Regions from separate parts of the Sporosarcina sp. FSL K6-3508 genome, predicted to be linked through region 4. Evidence: predicted binding sites of a transcription regulator. Region 4 holds the regulator's gene; each other region holds the start of a gene.
What was found. The regulator LexA, encoded in region 4, represses DNA repair genes until DNA is damaged. The targets are predictions, from matches to a motif close to CGAACATATGTTCG.

Region 1: the regulator LexA is predicted to act here: its motif matches at 1,476-1,489, upstream of MKX97_RS13440 (DNA repair exonuclease).
Region 2: the regulator LexA is predicted to act here: its motif matches at 2,109-2,122, upstream of MKX97_RS03010 (haloacid dehalogenase-like hydrolase).
Region 3: the regulator LexA is predicted to act here: its motif matches at 2,490-2,503, upstream of MKX97_RS08295 (UV damage repair protein UvrX).

The regions. Positions count from the first base shown of each region.
Region 1 covers NZ_CP152016.1:2,705,584-2,709,802, reverse strand. The annotation lists gene MKX97_RS13445 (ABC transporter permease) at 1-1,214, shown strand, start outside; gene MKX97_RS13440 (DNA repair exonuclease) at 1,506-2,711, shown strand; gene MKX97_RS13435 (AAA family ATPase) at 2,716-4,219, shown strand, end outside.
Region 2 covers NZ_CP152016.1:643,581-647,799, forward strand. The annotation lists gene MKX97_RS03000 (S9 family peptidase) at 1-1,440, shown strand, start outside; gene MKX97_RS03005 (DUF2188 domain-containing protein) at 1,756-1,998, shown strand; gene MKX97_RS03010 (haloacid dehalogenase-like hydrolase) at 2,250-3,560, shown strand; gene MKX97_RS03015 (DUF302 domain-containing protein) at 3,911-4,219, shown strand, end outside.
Region 3 covers NZ_CP152016.1:1,707,836-1,712,054, reverse strand. The annotation lists gene MKX97_RS08300 (cytochrome c biogenesis protein CcdA) at 1-593, opposite strand, end outside; gene MKX97_RS08295 (UV damage repair protein UvrX) at 1,220-2,473, opposite strand; gene MKX97_RS08290 (pyridoxamine 5'-phosphate oxidase family protein) at 2,632-3,045, opposite strand; gene MKX97_RS08285 (GIY-YIG nuclease family protein) at 3,156-3,512, opposite strand; gene MKX97_RS08280 (DUF2087 domain-containing protein) at 3,533-4,219, opposite strand, start outside.
Region 4 covers NZ_CP152016.1:1,316,752-1,320,970, forward strand. The annotation lists gene miaA (tRNA (adenosine(37)-N6)-dimethylallyltransferase MiaA) at 1-746, shown strand, start outside; gene hfq (RNA chaperone Hfq) at 787-1,011, shown strand; gene MKX97_RS06115 (aminotransferase class I/II-fold pyridoxal phosphate-dependent enzyme) at 1,107-2,366, shown strand; gene lexA (transcriptional repressor LexA) at 2,414-3,034, opposite strand; gene MKX97_RS06125 (LysM peptidoglycan-binding domain-containing protein) at 3,232-3,549, shown strand; gene MKX97_RS06130 (recombinase family protein) at 3,542-4,195, shown strand.

The DNA of each region.
Region 1 (4,219 bases), 1.4 Mb from region 4:
CTAAAACTAAATCATTTTTTATTACGACGCTTATCATGGTTGCAGGAATTTTCCTTTTTGCGAATTTGCCGAGTATTATTGATAAGGCGGGTAAATTGATAGGAGACAGCAAAGAAGATAAAGTACTTGTTTTAGATCAAAGCGGTATGTTGGCTGAGCGTTTGCAACAACAGCTCAAGCAAAGTGATGAAGAGATTAAAGTCGAGCTTGCGGATGAACCGAAAGAACAGTTGTTAAAACAAGTGAAAGAGGAAGACATCGAAGCATTCATTGAATTGGATTTGGACGCAACGCAGACCATTCAAGCAACGTATACGACAGCAAGCTTGGTGGATAACTATTTGCCTTCTGCCTTACAAGATGCATTGCAGTCGATTCAGACGGAAGTAAAAGCAGAGCAATTATCGCTGTCCGGTGAACAAGTAGCTACTTTGTTTGCGCCGATTCAATTTGAAAAACAAAATATTTCTGATTCAGCTAAGTCAGAGGATGAACTGAATCAGGCGCGAGTGCTAGTTTATGTGCTGATGTTCGTCATTTATTTTGCGGTCATTATTTACTCTTCCATGATTGCTACAGAAGTGGCGACGGAGAAGTCTTCGCGTGTAATGGAAATCTTGATATCGAGTGTATCGCCGGTTAAGCATATGTTTGCGAAAGTGCTGGGTATCGGATCATTAGGGATTGTTCAGATTGTGGTTTATGGATTGGCGGGATTCATTGCGTACAAACTTTCTTCGATGGGAGAAGAAAATGAACTTTCCGCATTCTTCAGTCTAGAAAATTTACAAGTCAGCACGTTAGTCTATGCGGTGATTTTCTTCTTGTTGGGGTACTTTTTATATGCCACACTGGCAGCGTTGCTTGGTTCGCTTGTCAGCCGTACAGAGGATGTCCAGCAAATGATCATGCCAATGTCATTGCTCGTGGTAGCGGCATTCATCATTGCGGCAACAGGTCTTGGGAATCCTGAGCTAGGCTATTTGAAGATTGCTTCGTTCATTCCATTCTTCACACCGCTCGTTATGTTCTTGCGTGTCGGTATGTTGGATTTGCCGTTATGGGAACCCTTGCTTTCGATTGCCATTATGGTTGCGACGATTATCGTGCTCGGCTGGTTTGGAGCGAAGGTCTATCGTGGCGGGGTGTTGATGTACGGTCCATCGCGCTCATTGAAAGACTTGAAAAAAGCAATTCAATTAGGGAAAGAATAATATACTCTTAGATGTCAATGGTTTTTGACGAAAGAGATACGGTTTTGATAAAGGCTTTGCCATCTAAGAGAGAGAAACTGCGTTATGAGCGCTAGTGATACTGTTATGATCTAGTACAGGCAGTTAATGATCACAGGCAAACGCATGATACAATAAAAAGAACAAGGGCTGTTCCGAAGAAGAAATCATTTTTAAATGACTTTCGGGGCAGTCCTTGTTTTTCATGCTCTTTTCAGTTGGAGATGGCTTATGGTAAAATAGAGAACGAGTATTCGTGGGAGAGGTGCATTTATGGAGACGATCCGATTTTTACATACAGCTGATCTGCACTTGGACAGCCCCTTTAAAGGCATGGCCGCCGCCGGGCAATTGCTTAGATTGCAACAATCGACGTTCACGGCATTTGATCGCTTTATAGATTATGCAGTGAAAGAACAGCCAGACTTTATCTTAATCGTCGGCGATGTATATGATGGAGAAGACCGAAGCTTACGTGCGCAAATTCGTTTTCAGCAAGGAATGCAACGGCTTTTTGATGTTGGGATTCCTGTATTCATGACGTATGGAAACCATGATCATTTGGCAGGTAATTGGACAAGAGTCTCATTGCCGGCTAATGTGCAGGTATTTTCAGAAGAAGTAGAACAGAAGCAGATGACTGTAAAGGGGAAAGATGTGTTCTTGCACGGCTTTAGTTATCCTCAGCGGCATGTGAGAGAACCGATGATCGAGAAATATCCTAGTGCGCACGGTGAAGGTATTCATATTGGTTTGCTGCATGGCAGTGTGGCGGGAGATTCCGCGCATGCTGTGTATGCACCGTTCACTATCCGTGAATTGCAGGAAAAGAACTATCACTATTGGGCGCTGGGACATATCCATAAGCGTCAGCAGTTAGTGGAATATCCTCCCATCGTTTATCCCGGAAATTTGCAGGGACGGCATCGGAAAGAACAAGGAATAAAAGGATTTTACGATATTTCGTTATCCAGTGAAAAAGCATCTTTGAAGTTTGTTGAGACTTCGGATATTGTCTTTACTGAATTGACTATTTCGTGTGAAGGGATTGAATTTGCGGATGCTTGGTTGACGAAGTGTCAGGAAGCGATCGACGGGCTGGTTGCCGAGTCAGGAAGTGTGGTAGTGGAACTGGTGATGGAGCACGTCGAGGGACTGAGTGATGATCTGCAGGGGGCATCTACTGAATCGGAATGGCTGGATGTATTAAGGGAACAATATAGCGGTATGGAGCCGTTTGTGTGGATTTCATCAATTGAATGGCCCTTGGTTACGAATAGGGAGTTGCCGAAAGCTTTGCTGGAACCTATAGAACAAACAATAGAAAAATGGGAGCAGGACGACTGGAACAATCTTGTGAAAGATGTATACAGTCATCGGGCAGGGCGTTATTTGGAACGTTTGGAACCACATGATATAGAACAATTGAAACAGCAAGCGGCTGCTTTATTGGCAAATGAATTGCTGAAGGAAGGGTGATCAAATGAATATTCGAAAGATCGTCCTATATGGGTTTGGTCAGCATGAGAATGTAGAAATCAAATTTTCTAATGGCATGAATCTTCTATATGGTCCGAATGAAGCGGGCAAGACGACGATTCAGCAAGCGATTCTTCATATTTTATTCGGATTCCCGCAAAAGAATCAGCAAGAACTTCGCTATGAACCGAAAACAGGCGGAAAGTATGGCGGTTGTCTTTATGTAACGGACGCAGAATTTGGCAATTGGATGATTGAACGAGTGCGAGGTAAGTCCTCGGGTGACGTCAGAATACAGTTTGAAGATGGACGGACGGCAGGGGAAGAAGAGCTGAAATATTTATTGAGAGGCTATGACCGCCAGGCGTTTGAAGCGATCTTCTCGTTCTCGCTGTTTCAGCTGCAAGGTCTCGACAAGATGGACGAAGATGAACTGAGCCGCACCTTGCTGGCATCTGGCACTACAGGTCTCGACACGCTGTGGAAATTGGAAAAGAAATTAGAAAAAGAAACAGCCGGCTTATTTAAGAAGTCCGGAAAACTGCCGCTAATGAATCAAAAACTAGCGGAAATAAAAGAACTTGAACACGCAATCCAAAACGAACAGCAGAAACTTGCAGCCTACGAACCGTTAACGCAACGGCAACACCAATTGACAGAGCAAGTGAAAGCCTTGCGACTGGAAGAACAGCAGCTGCATGTACAAGCGGATGAACAGATGACCGCGATGCAGATCGTCCCGCTGCAACAACGACAGCAACAACTTTTAGAGCAATTGGCCGAGTATCCAAGCGGGGACTTCCCGGCAGACGGTATTCGAAGGTATGAAGAGCTAGCCAGCAAACAGACGGAATTGGAAATAAAAAAGGCTCGTTTAGAAAAAGAACAGCAACAATGGCAAACTGAACTAGTCGGGTTGCGACCAGAAAGTGAACGGCAGCAGTTGGAACGTTGGGTGGCTCAAGAAGCAGAATGGCATCGCTTGCGAACGGACACGCTCTCTGCTGAACAGGAAATCCGATTGCTCGCGACGAAAAAACAACAGCTGACACATCGTCTTGCTCTGACAGAGGCTCAGTTATTAGCTATCGAACAGATGGATATTTCAATTCAGAGAGAGCGTCAATTAGAACCGCTAGTGCAGGAACAGGCTGAGGCGGAGCAACAATTGACAACACTGAATCGTATGCTTGCAGAAGCGGAAAGTGAGCGCCAGGAAGCAGAGCAGCGGAAAGAACAGCTTGAACGCCAAGCTATCACAGAACAGGAAATGAAGAAGCTGGCGAAATGGCCTGAGTTGAAACGGCAACTTTCAGAAGCGAAACTTATGCTGTCTGTAGCGAATCATCAGCAATCATCGGAGCGCCTGGTTCCATTATTCTTACTCGTCATTGGTCTCATTATTGGAGTATATGGTATATGGCAACAGCAGTGGTTCATCGCGATTTTAGGCGTGATCAGTTTAATTGTCGGAATGTTTCTAAGGAAAAAGCAACCAGCTACATTGG
Region 2 (4,219 bases), 670 kb from region 4:
AATAAAGAAAATCCGACGGTCTTTGATGTGTACCGGCTAAATATTAAAACTGGTGATCTGGAGCATGTAGCGAAAAATCCGGGCAACATTGCCGGTTGGCTTGCAGACCATGACGGCAAGATCCGAATCGCGCTCGAATCAGACGGGGTTGATAGTACGGTACTGTATCGTGAAACGGAGAAGGATGAATTTAAACCACTTGTCCAGACGGAAAAAGGGGATATGATTTCACCGATTGCTTTTTCGAAAGATAACCAATCGATTTATGCATTGTCCAATAAGGATCGTGATAAAACTGAATTGGTCGTTCTTGACTTGAAGGCAAACGAAAAAGTCATCCATTTCAACCCGCAGGTCGATATTTTAGGAGCGGTGTATGATCCAGGGAAAGACGCCATTTTGGCAAGCGTCTATATGACAGATAAAATTCACTACGAGTTCTTTGATAAGGAATTGGAAAATACCTTCAATGATTTAAAAGAGAAACTGAACGTCGACGAAAGTCAGTTATCGATCGAAGATTACAATAAAGAAATGAGCAAGTTTATTGTAGCTGTGTCGGGTGATAAAGAATATGGAACCTATTATTACTACGACGCAGAAACGAAAGAACTGACAAAATTGACGGAGCTGGCACCATGGATCGATCGGGATTCGCTGGCGGATATGCATCCGATTTCGTATAAGAGCCGGGATGGCCTAACGATTCATGGTTATTTAACGTTGCCGAAGAATAAGAAAGCGGAGCAATTGCCATTAATCGTCAATCCACATGGCGGCCCTTGGGCACGTGATATGTGGGGCTATAATCCGGAAGTACAACTGCTTGCCAATCGTGGATATGCAGTTCTCCAAGTAAACTTCCGGTCTTCCACGGGATACGGAAAGGAATTCATGGATGCAGGCAATAAACAATGGGGATTAAAAATCCAGGATGACATAACAGACGGTGTTCAATGGGCTATCGATCAAGGCATTGCGGATCCTGACCGAATTGGTATTTACGGAGCATCGTTCGGAGGCTATGCTACACTGGCGGGCATTACGTTCACTCCTGATTTATACGCAGCAGCCGTGGACTATGTCGGAGTCTCCAATTTATTTACACTGCTCGATACGATCCCACCGTACTGGGAAACGATGAGAAATAATCTTTACAACCGAGTTGGCCACCCTGAAGAAGATAAAAAATTACTGGAAGCCGTCTCTCCTGTATTCCACGCCGATAAAATCAAAACGCCTCTGTTTGTTGCCCAAGGTGCAAACGACCCTCGGGTTAACAAGGCAGAATCCGATCAAATCGTGGAGGCTTTGAAGAAAAGAGGCATCGATGTCGAATACATGTTAAAGGACAATGAAGGACACGGATTCCAGAATGAAGAAAACCGTATTGAATTTTATCATGCGATGATTGAGTTTTTGGATAAGCATTTGAAGTGATATTGCGTACTTGCGCGAGACGCAATAATAAAGAAGAGTGCCCTCTAACCGAGTAATTGGTTAGAGGGCACTCTGTTTGCAAAGAAGCAATAGCCGGCACGAATTATGATATGGGGGATATTTCGATTATGAAATAGGCGGGTATCATGTGAAGGTGGAATATGAAGACGGAGAGCTTATTGGTATTTATTTGCATTGATTACTCGGCTTTACTTGCGTTTGATTAGTACGAAAGCCCGTCAAAGCAACTATCCGTTTTATCCTCCCACAACCGGGTAGTAAATAAATAGAATGAAAAACTGAGGAGGCATTGGAATGAGCAGAGAGCAAAATGAGTACTTTGAAGACCGAGCGGGAACGAAAGATGCGCGCTATCATGTCGTGCCGCATGACAATGAATGGGCAGTGAAACGCGAAGGGGAAGATGAGCCGATCTGCACGACGGATTCTCAAGACGAGGCAATCGATGAAGCGAAACAACTGGCGGAAGAAGATGGAACGATGGTTTATATTCATAACGACCGTGGTCGGATTGAAGAGCAACTGGATTTTAAATAGGCTATCATACAGTGAAGAAGGGTAAATCAAATACTCTAACACTTAGGCGTAATGAGGTGTAAAGAACAGTCAACTATCTTTTGGGATGATTGGCTGTTTCATTTTTCTCTCAATTAAATGTTTGACTATTCAATCAACTCGTGCTAACTTAATATACATAAAATAATAAATTGGCAAAGGAGCCTGTTTCAATAGCGAGTAGTCAGCTATTGAATAGGCTTCTTTTGTCTTTTTAGAGGAGGAATGGCAATATGAAGAACAAAATCACATTCAAAGCTTTGTTAAGTGTGATGGTTATTTGCTTGTTTTTTTCTATTCCTGTAAGTGCAGCTGACATTGGAAAATCAGCCTCGACTTCACAAGTACGTGATGACCAGAGTATTCAAGTGTTGGATAAGGGGAAATGGGCGCCTGACACGTATAGAGCTGTCCAAAACCTGATTGATAAGCACGGTGTCGGAAGTCCAAGTTACAATCCTAAACGAAAACCTTATGCTGTTTTTGATTGGGACCATACTAGTATTATGAGCGATACACAGGAGGCCCTTTTTCTTTATCAAATCGATCACTTGGCATTCAAACTAAAACCGGAAGAGTTTTATGAAATGATTAAAATGAATGTGCCGGACGGGCCCTTTTCAGACGAACTTCAAAACCTTCAAGGAGATGCGATCACTCTCGAGGAGATCACAGAGGATCTAAATCGCAATTATGAATATCTTTATTCCAACTATGAAGGGATGAATGGGAAAGAGTCGCTAGAAACACTTCGTTCAACTGATCAGTTTAAAGATTTCAAAGCAAAAATGTATTTTCTTTATGAAGCCATTGGGGAAACATACGGAATTGAAATCGGATATCCATGGGTACTTTATTTATTTGTCAACATGTCGACAGAAGAGATTCAGCAGCTTGCAGAGGCTTCAAATGATTATAGTCTAGGAGCAGGAATGGGATCGGTGACACTTAGAAGTCCTGAGTCCATGTCAGGAAAAACGGGTATTGTTGAGATCACCTATTCGACAGGACTGCGTCTGAGTTCCGAAATATCAAATCTTATGCATACATTTATTGAAAATGGGATTGACGTTTATGTTATTTCAGCTTCGATGGAAGATGTGGTCGAGGTATTTGCAACCAATCCAAAGTATGGATACAATCTTCCGAAAGAAAATGTGTTTGGGATGAGATTAAAAAAGAAGGATGGGATTATTCAAGCAAAATATGAAGACAATTGGCCGATTACTGCTCGAGAAGGCAAGGTAAAAATAATTGAACAATTCATCTCCAAAGAGCGGGGTGGTTACGGCCCAATATTTGCAGCGGGGGATACCCACACAGATTATGAAATGCTGACAGCTAAGGATGTGAAACTCGGTTTAATCATTAACCGTGTCAAAGCAGGCGATATTGGCAAACTTTCGAAAATAGCTGTAGAACGTATGGGAAAAAATAACCCAAAATTTATTCTTCAAGGAAGAAACGAGAATACAGGCTTATGGATACCGACTGAATCCACGATCAAGCTCGGGTCAAATGAAGAAAAATTGTTGGCGGATTAGGTACTGCACCACACAATGCTGATAATTGAGTGATGAACAAAAGAAAGAGCCCTTTAACCGAGCGTCTGGTTGGGGGCTTCTGTCTGCTTTTTACATCCTTTCTTTAGACAACAAATAAAGCCCTCTATTCTGTTGATGTAGAAAATGTATGCATTTGAATCAATTGGTAATATGAATAATGAACAGTTGTTTTTAAAAAGCAGATTCAATAAAAGTCGATCTGGCATCAGATTGGTTCAATTTGAACTTTTACATAACCCACCCTTTCACATAGATCATCACAGCGTTTTAATTCTTTCATAATGGGAATCCTACAAATGAAAGAAGATAAGCAAAGGAGCTGGGAAAATATGTTCGATTATACGGTTGAAACGACAAAAGGAAAAGATGAAGCGATCCGCGCTTTGGAAAATAGCTTGTCGGAAGAGAAGTTTGGTGTCCTTTGGAATTTTGATTTGACCAAAAAACTCAAAGAAAAGGGTGCTGATTTTGAAACTCCGTTTACTGTTCTTGAAGTTTGTAATCCCCATGAAGCTAAACGAGTACTGACCGAAAACCTTCTGGTCGGCTATGTGTTGCCTTGCAAAATTGTTGTATATGTCCATCAAGGAACAACGAAAATCGGATTGCCACGTCCTACCGCACTATTGAGTATTGTT
Region 3 (4,219 bases), 390 kb from region 4:
TTCATGCTGTGCTTTCGAATCCAACCAATTCTTGTGATGAAGAAAGACAAGAAGAAAAACGGAATCGCAAAGCCAAGAACATACAACATCATATACAACATACTAGAAGCCGGATTTGTAGCCGCCAAATAAATGATCGCTCCAATTATTGGCCCCATACAAGGCTGCCAGCCAGCGGAAAACGCTAACCCGATTAAAGCAGTGCCGAGATAACCGGCCGGCCGATTCTTGAATTGCAGCTTTTTCTCCTTCATCAGAAATTCAGGTTTGAATAATCCAATGGTCATCAAACCAAAAAGGACAATGAAGATCGCACCAATTTGACGGATTAAATCTTGATACTGTAAAAATATTGCTCCGATAAACGATGTACTGAATCCCAGAAAGACAAACACAACGGAAAATCCGAGTAAAAAGAATAACGTATGTAAAATACCGGTACGGTTCATACCTTTTGACTTATCTCCCAGATCATCCAACGACATTCCGGTGATGTACGATATAAAGGCTGGGTATAACGGCAAGACGCACGGAGAAATGAAACTTAGAAAACCCGCTCCGAACGCAAAAAATATATTCACATCCGTTCCCAAACTATTTCCTCCTTCACGCTAAGCAATAGTAGATAGACGGCAGACATATTTTATCCCGCCAACTCTCCCACCCTATCGTAACAAAACCGCGTATAGATTACGCCCCATTTGTTTGTGAAATCTTTTTGACAACCTCTCAGCCATTCTCCTGTATGCTGTTCTGAAGTTCATACATTGTGAATTGTATAGTACCATCCTTTTTGCTCAAGCAATTTCGGGTGAGTTCCTAACGCCGGTCGAGGCTCGACAGCGTCTTCCGCTTTTAACTTCTATCCAGCTGCAGACGCCAGCCTCTCGGAACGTTTCAGACAAGCAGTAAAGGCAAAAAACGCCTTTATTGCTTTCCTTCCAACGCCTGTCGAGGCTAAACGGCGTCTTCCGCTTTTATTTATATCCAGCTGCAGACGCCAGCCTCTCGGGACGTTTCAGACAAGCAGTAAAGGCAAAAAACGCCTTTATTGCTCGTCTTCCAACGCCTGTCGAGGCTAAACGGCGTCTTCCGTTTTTATTTATATCCAGCTGCAGACGCCAGCCTCTCGGGACGTTTCAGACAAGCAGTAAAGGCAAAAAACGCCTTTATTGCTCGTCTTCCAACGCCTGTCGAGGCTAAACGGCGTCTTCCGCTTTTATTTATAATGCCCGCCAATTAGCTTGTTTCGCCTGTAAGCAGTCCCGCCGGAAGTGATGGAGACGGCGCGGAGTATGGCTGTGGAGCCGTATTTTAGGCGGAGTTCATCCATTACATGACCGATCCGCTGTTGTTTCCAGTTGGTTGGTTTGAACAAGTCGAGCTGGATGCCGTGTTCAGTTTCTAAATTGGTAAGGGTGACGGAAATGTGGCGGACGGGTCGGCCATCGTGGTAAGTCTCAAGCAGTTCTACACATGTGTGGTAGATGACCAAGGTTTCATTCGTTGCTTCCGCCAGCGTTTTTCTGCGTTGAAATCCGCCACCTAAGGCATGTTTGGAATAGCCGAATGACAGTTGCACAGTGCGACCTTTCTTGCCTGCCAATCGTGCGCGCATAGCAGTGTCCTCACACATCTCCAGGAGAACGGTTAAAATCTCATTCATCTTTATGTAATCTCGCAGCAAGGTCTGACCTTTGCCGTAACTGATTTGTCCTTTGATCAAAACCGATCCGAGCGTTGAATAATCAATTCCGTGCGCATGGTAATATAACTGGTTTCCCATGACGCCAAATTTCTTTTCCAGACGCTCAAGCGGTGTTCTTGCCAGGTCGCCCACAGAATAAATCCCCATGTCTTCCAATGTGCGTTCCATTCTTCTGCCGATTCCCCACATATTCCGAAGAGGTGATACTGGCCAAAGCTTCTTCGGCACATCTTCGTATGTCCAGTATGCCACACCTGTTTTCTTCGCCTCCAAATCAAGCGCCAGCTTAGCTAACAGCATATTCGGACCAACCCCGCAAGCGGAATGAAGTTGAAACTGCCGATACAACTCATCCTGTATCCGATAGATGATGTCATCCAAGGGGCCCCATAACTTTTCTGTCCCTGTGAAATCGACGAAACTTTCATCAATGCTGTATACATGGATTGCTTCTTTCGGAACATAGCGATTCAATAACTTCGTCAGTTCCATCGAAACATCAATAAAAAATTGCATTTTCGGCTCAATCAAATGAATACTTGCATCGTTTGGAATCTCATATAGCCGCATACCTGTCTTGATGCCGAACTGCTTTTTGAGCGGCGGAGACGCAGCAAGGACAACCCCGCCTTTACGCTCAATATCGCCGATAATCGCAATTGGCACCTTCATCACATCCAACCCTTCCATTGCAGCAGCACAGCTGGCGTAGAAGCTGCGCATATCTAAACAAGCGATCTGTCTGTGTGGCAAGTGCTCTGTCATGACCTTCACCTCCATAAGAACGAATGTTCCTCACCCCTATATTACCCACCCACACAGAGTTCAATCAATGGGAGTTGGCGGATAAATGACATAAAATTGGGCGTAGTAGGTTTTTTGAACAAAAAAACAGCCAAACAATAGGCTGTTTTTGTCCTTATTTAAAGAGAAATATCCTGTGGCGGTTCTCCGGATTTATTCATTAGACGAATGGCTTCAGGTTCAATTTTCAAAATCACCAATTTCGGATCCTCGGGACCATCAAACCATTTTTTTATTTGATTATTCCAAATTTTCTTCTTGATCTGTTCATCTGAAGAAATGGATACACGCCCTGCGTATTCGACATACGCATCACCAAATCCCTCTCCCTCATAACCGATTAGAATATGGGTATACGGATTATCTTCTAGATCCTCCACCTTATCCGTCTGGTTGCTCGTAGGTGTGTAGAGCGACAAGCCATCATTCACAAACGTCATATACCGACTATACGGCTTATTATTATCAACCGTCGCCATCGTACCAATAAAACTTTCATCTAAAATTTTCTTCACTGTATCCATCGCATTCATCAACGATCGCTCCTTTCACGATTACTTCTACTCTTCCCAAATGATCATTTTCTAAACTTTGAGAGAGAAGCAATCCATTCGAGTGACCGGACAAACCACGAATTCCAAGATCAAGAAGGCTTCTTGACATTATATCCTTGCTCATCATAAGGCTGAAGACAGCCCAACCACTTATCCTCCAGTTCCATCAGCGCTTCTTTTGCATTGTAAAATGGACCTTCCTTCTTTTTAAGGGTTTCCAGGATGTCTATTTGAAACGCTTCTTTTCCAAATGTGTTCCACTCTTCTTGCAGCGCTTTATTCATATACACACCTGTATTCAGACTGAATTTCACCCCATTTAATGTTTTGAAATTCGGTGTACTGCCAATAAACAATTTTTGATTTACGGTGTTTTTAATTTGATATACACCTGCCTCGATCTTCGTCTCTTTATATAACTGTTTCAATTCTTTTTTTCGATCCATTTGCATCTCCTGCTTCCTCATTATGATTTCAGCCAATATTGACTCCCATCTGACGTACGGTCCAGTAATCCATACTCGATTAAATACCTTCTGATCAGCACATAATCTTCATAAACTTCTTCTAAAATACAATTTGTTTCCTGTTCACTGTAAGTGACTTCATTGTCAAATCGCTTCGTAAGCTCCCGCAGAACAATTAGGCGCTGTTTTTCTTTTGGCGGGAATTTCTCTAACCGTCCTGTCGTTCCATCAGGGAAAAACTTCTTAATGGTCTCCTGTTTTTCTTTTTCCGTCACAGCGTATCGGTCATCGACCATTTTAGCCGTCGTATGAGGCGGTATGAAAGCTGGTGCATATTCGTCCTTTTCTTTCAGTAATTCCATCATCGCTAAAAACGTCTTCGCTTGACGTTCCTTCTCTTTCAAGACAAAGCGATGATGCCGTACAGTAGACGTACTGCCGATCCCTAACGTCTGCTGTACGTCTTTATCATTCCTGCCTTGATAAAAGAGATGAAGAAGCTGGCTTTGATGACTTGTAAGACCAGTCAATTTCTTATCCAAACCGATCAAATAATCAAATACCGATCCGTGAGTACGTTCAATATGCAGCCTCATATATCTCTCCGCTTCATAGAGGATATTTTCAGAAGGGTAAATAATTCCCTTCTCAACTTCCTTGCCACACAGCAAGCAAATGTAACAGTC
Region 4 (4,219 bases):
ATTTTTTTGATGTGAAAGAACCGACAGAAAGTTTTTCCGTAGCGGAATACCAAGAAGCCGTTAGAGAGTGGATTGCGGATATCCAGTCACGAGGAAAATTGCCAATTATCGTAGGTGGCAGCGGAATGTATATACAAGCAGTCTTATTTGATTATCGTTTCACGGAGCAGGCAGCCGATCCAGTAATTCGTCAAAGGTTGGAAGAGGAATTGGAATCGTCCGGGTCAGATGATTTATATGCCAGGCTGCGAATGTTGGATCCGAAAAGTGCAGAAAGTATCCATCCGAATAATCATCGACGATTAATTCGTGCGCTTGAAATAGTGGAGGTCACTGGCCGAACAAAGCAAGAGCACGAACAGCAACAGGGAAATCAGCCAATGTACCGTGAGTTGCTGATCGGGTTGGATTTACCTCGAGAACAGTTATACGAACGGATTGACCGACGCGTTGACTTGATGGTGGAGGCGGGATTGTATGCGGAAGTCCATGCTTTATGGGAGCGCGGAATCAGGGATACACAAGCGGTTCAGGCGATCGGTTATAAAGAGTTGATCGCGCATTTTAATGGACAGCTAACGAAGGAACAGGCGATTGAAGCCGTCAAAAAAAACACTCGGAACTATGCTAAAAGGCAATTGACATACTTCCGCAATAAATTACCTATCCAATGGGTCGAAGCGAATCAATCGAATGATGAAATTTTCAGAAGAACCTCTAAAATAATAGAGGATTTTCAGAAGTGAGTATGGAATAACTAGATAACAGAGACAGGGAGGCAATTGAATGGCACAAGGAAATATGCAAGATACGTTTTTGAATGCATTACGCAAGAACAATACATTCGTTACAATTTTTTTGTTAAACGGTTTTCAACTGAAAGGCCTTATTAAATCCTATGATAATTATACGGTCTTACTTGAATCGGAAGGCAAGCAGCAGCTCATTTACAAACATGCAATTTCAACATTTGCTCCTGCGAAACCCGTAATTTTAAAAGATGAACAATAAACAGGCGCTTGCCTGTTTTTTTGTGGTCTTTAGTAGGTCAACTGCAGTCCTTCTGTTAAACTAGATGATGAACAAATTGAAAAGAGGTACTACAAATGCAAATAGCACCAATTAATGATGAATTACTCATGAAATCTCAAGAAGCAGAGCAGTTGATTGCACCGTATGTAAAGGAAGTAGAAGACATTGCGTTCTACAATCAACGAAAGGTTCTTCAGGCTTTCAAGCAAAACCGTGTCAGTGATTTTCATTTATCTGGATCAACGGGCTATGGGTATGACGATAGCGGCCGTGACGTACTGGAACAGGTATACTCAGATGTCTTCGGCGCTGAAGACTGTCTGGTCAGGAATCAAATCATCTCTGGGACCCATGCGATCACGATCAGTTTATTCGGGATTCTGCGTCCGGGCGATGAGTTAATTTATATTACGGGTAAGCCTTATGACACGTTGGATTCCATCGTGTCAGGAAACGGAAAAGATACTGGATCACTGGAAGATTATCAAATTTCCTATCAGCATATTGACTTGCTGGAAGGCGGTGCTGTTGACTATGTCAAGGCTAAACAAGCAATTTCATCAAAAACCAAAGTGGTTGCGATTCAGCGCTCAAAAGGCTATTCGAGCAATCCATCCTTCCGTATACATGAAATAGAAGAAATCATCAAGGAAATCCGCAAAATAAAAGAAGACGTCGTGATATTTGTAGACAACTGCTACGGTGAATTCGTCGAGAAACAGGAACCGACTGAAGTAGGGGCGGATCTGATGGCGGGTTCACTAATAAAAAATCCAGGCGGCGGACTAGCTAGAACGGGCGGCTATATTGCAGGCAGGAAAGAACTCGTTGAAAAATGTGCATATCGCATGACATCACCGGGACTAGGGGCAGAAGCAGGGGCTTCATTGGATACGCTGTTGGAAATGTATCAAGGTTTCTTTTTAGCGCCGCACGTAGTCAGCCAGGCCGTTAAAGGAGCTTTGTTTACAGCTGCATTTTTCGAGCAGTTTGGAATGGATACTACACCGCATTATAGTGAACGGAGAACTGATCTCATTCAATCTGTCAACTTCTCATCAGCAGAACAAATGATCAAGTTTTGTCAGATGATCCAGGATAACTCACCGATCAATGCGCACTATGCTCCTGAACCATCTTATATGCCCGGCTATTCGGATGATGTCATCATGGCTGCAGGCACATTTATACAAGGCTCCAGTATTGAGCTGACAGCTGACGGTCCGATTCGACCTCCTTACACCGCTTACATTCAAGGCGGTTTAACGTATGAGCATGTAAAAACAGCTGTACTCACTTCCATGGAGCAATTATTAGAGCGAAAATTAATCTAAAGAAAAAAGTGTATCAAGAACCTATAGGGGTTCTTGATACACTTTTTTTAATGGATCATTCGGTAAACACCGACGACTTTACCAAGTATGGACACATGATTCACGATAATAGGATCCATGGAAGAATTTTCAGGCTGTAAGCGGAAGTAATCTTTCTCTTTAAAAAAACGTTTTACAGTAGCTTCATCTTCCTCTGTCATCGCCACCACGATTTCTCCATTGGAAGCTGTATGTGTTTGTCTGACGATGACACGGTCGCCATTCAAAATACCTGCCTCGATCATACTGTCACCGACGATTTCCAACATGAAGATCTCATCATCTGAAGAACCGAACGTATCTGGTAATGGAAAATATTCTTCAATATTTTCTACAGTTGTAATCGGAGTCCCTGCTGTAACTTTACCGATCAAAGGAACATGCATGACGCCGCTCTTTAATTCGTCTAGTCCTTCCGGGTCTAAGACTTCTATTGCACGCGGCTTAGTAGGGTCCCGGCGAATAAACCCCTTGTTTTCCAATCGAGATAAGTGACCATGTACAGTGGAGCTAGATGCCAGTCCTACTGCTTCCCCGATTTCACGCACGGATGGCGGATATCCTTTTAGCCGTACTTCATCTTTAATAAAAGCTAATATTTCTTCTTGTCTTTTAGATATTTTCTTCAATCTATTCACCTCTTCAAATTGTTTACTAATAAATAGAGATACAGCTCAAGTATTTTGAATATAGTATAACATGTGTTCGATTAGTAATCAAACAAAGGTTCGAATTCTGCTTGACAGCCAATCGTACGTTCTCTTATAATAGAGAACAAGCATTCCGAACGTGCATTCTAAAAAGTAGACTACTAGGGGGATTTATCATGAAATTTCTTAAAGAAAATTATTACTTTATCGTACTATTAATCGTTTTTCTTAGTGTTGCAGCTTATCAATTGGACAAACTGTCTGAAGAAGATAATTATCTAGAAATTGTCATCAATGACGGGGACACATTATGGGGGCTTGCAACCAACTATTCAGATGGAACACCTGCGCACCATTGGATTGAACAAGTTAAATCATTAAATGAATTGCAGACTGATCAAATTAATTCGGGTGAATTATTACGCCTTCCTGTTAAAATGAACCCACAAGCTGAACATCGTGTGGCTGAGATGGGGGAGGAAGCGGATGAATAAAAAAAAGTGTGTAATTTATTGTCGGGTCAGTACCGAAAAGGAGAGTCAAGAACAATCCATTGTCAGACAGCAGGAAGAGCTGGAAATATTGGCGGCAGAAATGTTTTATGGATGTGTAGGTATATTCACTGATCGCCAGAGCGGTTATGATATGGACCGTGAAGGTCTGTTGAATTTATTGGATCGTATACAAGCAGAACCAATCGATGCTGTCTTTATTCAAGATGAGACAAGATTAGGAAGAGGCAATGCGAGGGTGGCCATCCTGCATGTCATTGCTAAATCGAACACAGCTGTTATTTCAAACCATACAAATGGAGCACTGGAGTTAAATGAAATGGATACGATGCTGCTGGAGATTTTAGCGATTGTAGAAGAATACCAACGGAAACTCCATAATGCCAAAATACGAAGAGGAATGAAAAGAGCGGTTCAAAGAGGTTACGACCCTTCCCGTAACTTGCATAATATCGACCGGGGCCCAGGAAGAGAACGACTCGAATTGCCTATTGAAGAAATTGTCGCGTTGCGCAACAAAGGAATGACATTCGATGAGATTTCGAGAGTATTGAACGGACTTGGCCATTCGGTTAGCAAAGCAACTGTCCATAGAAGATATAAAGAGTTTCAAGAGCAGGAACACTAATCGTTTGCACTTTTCCTTCAGGTT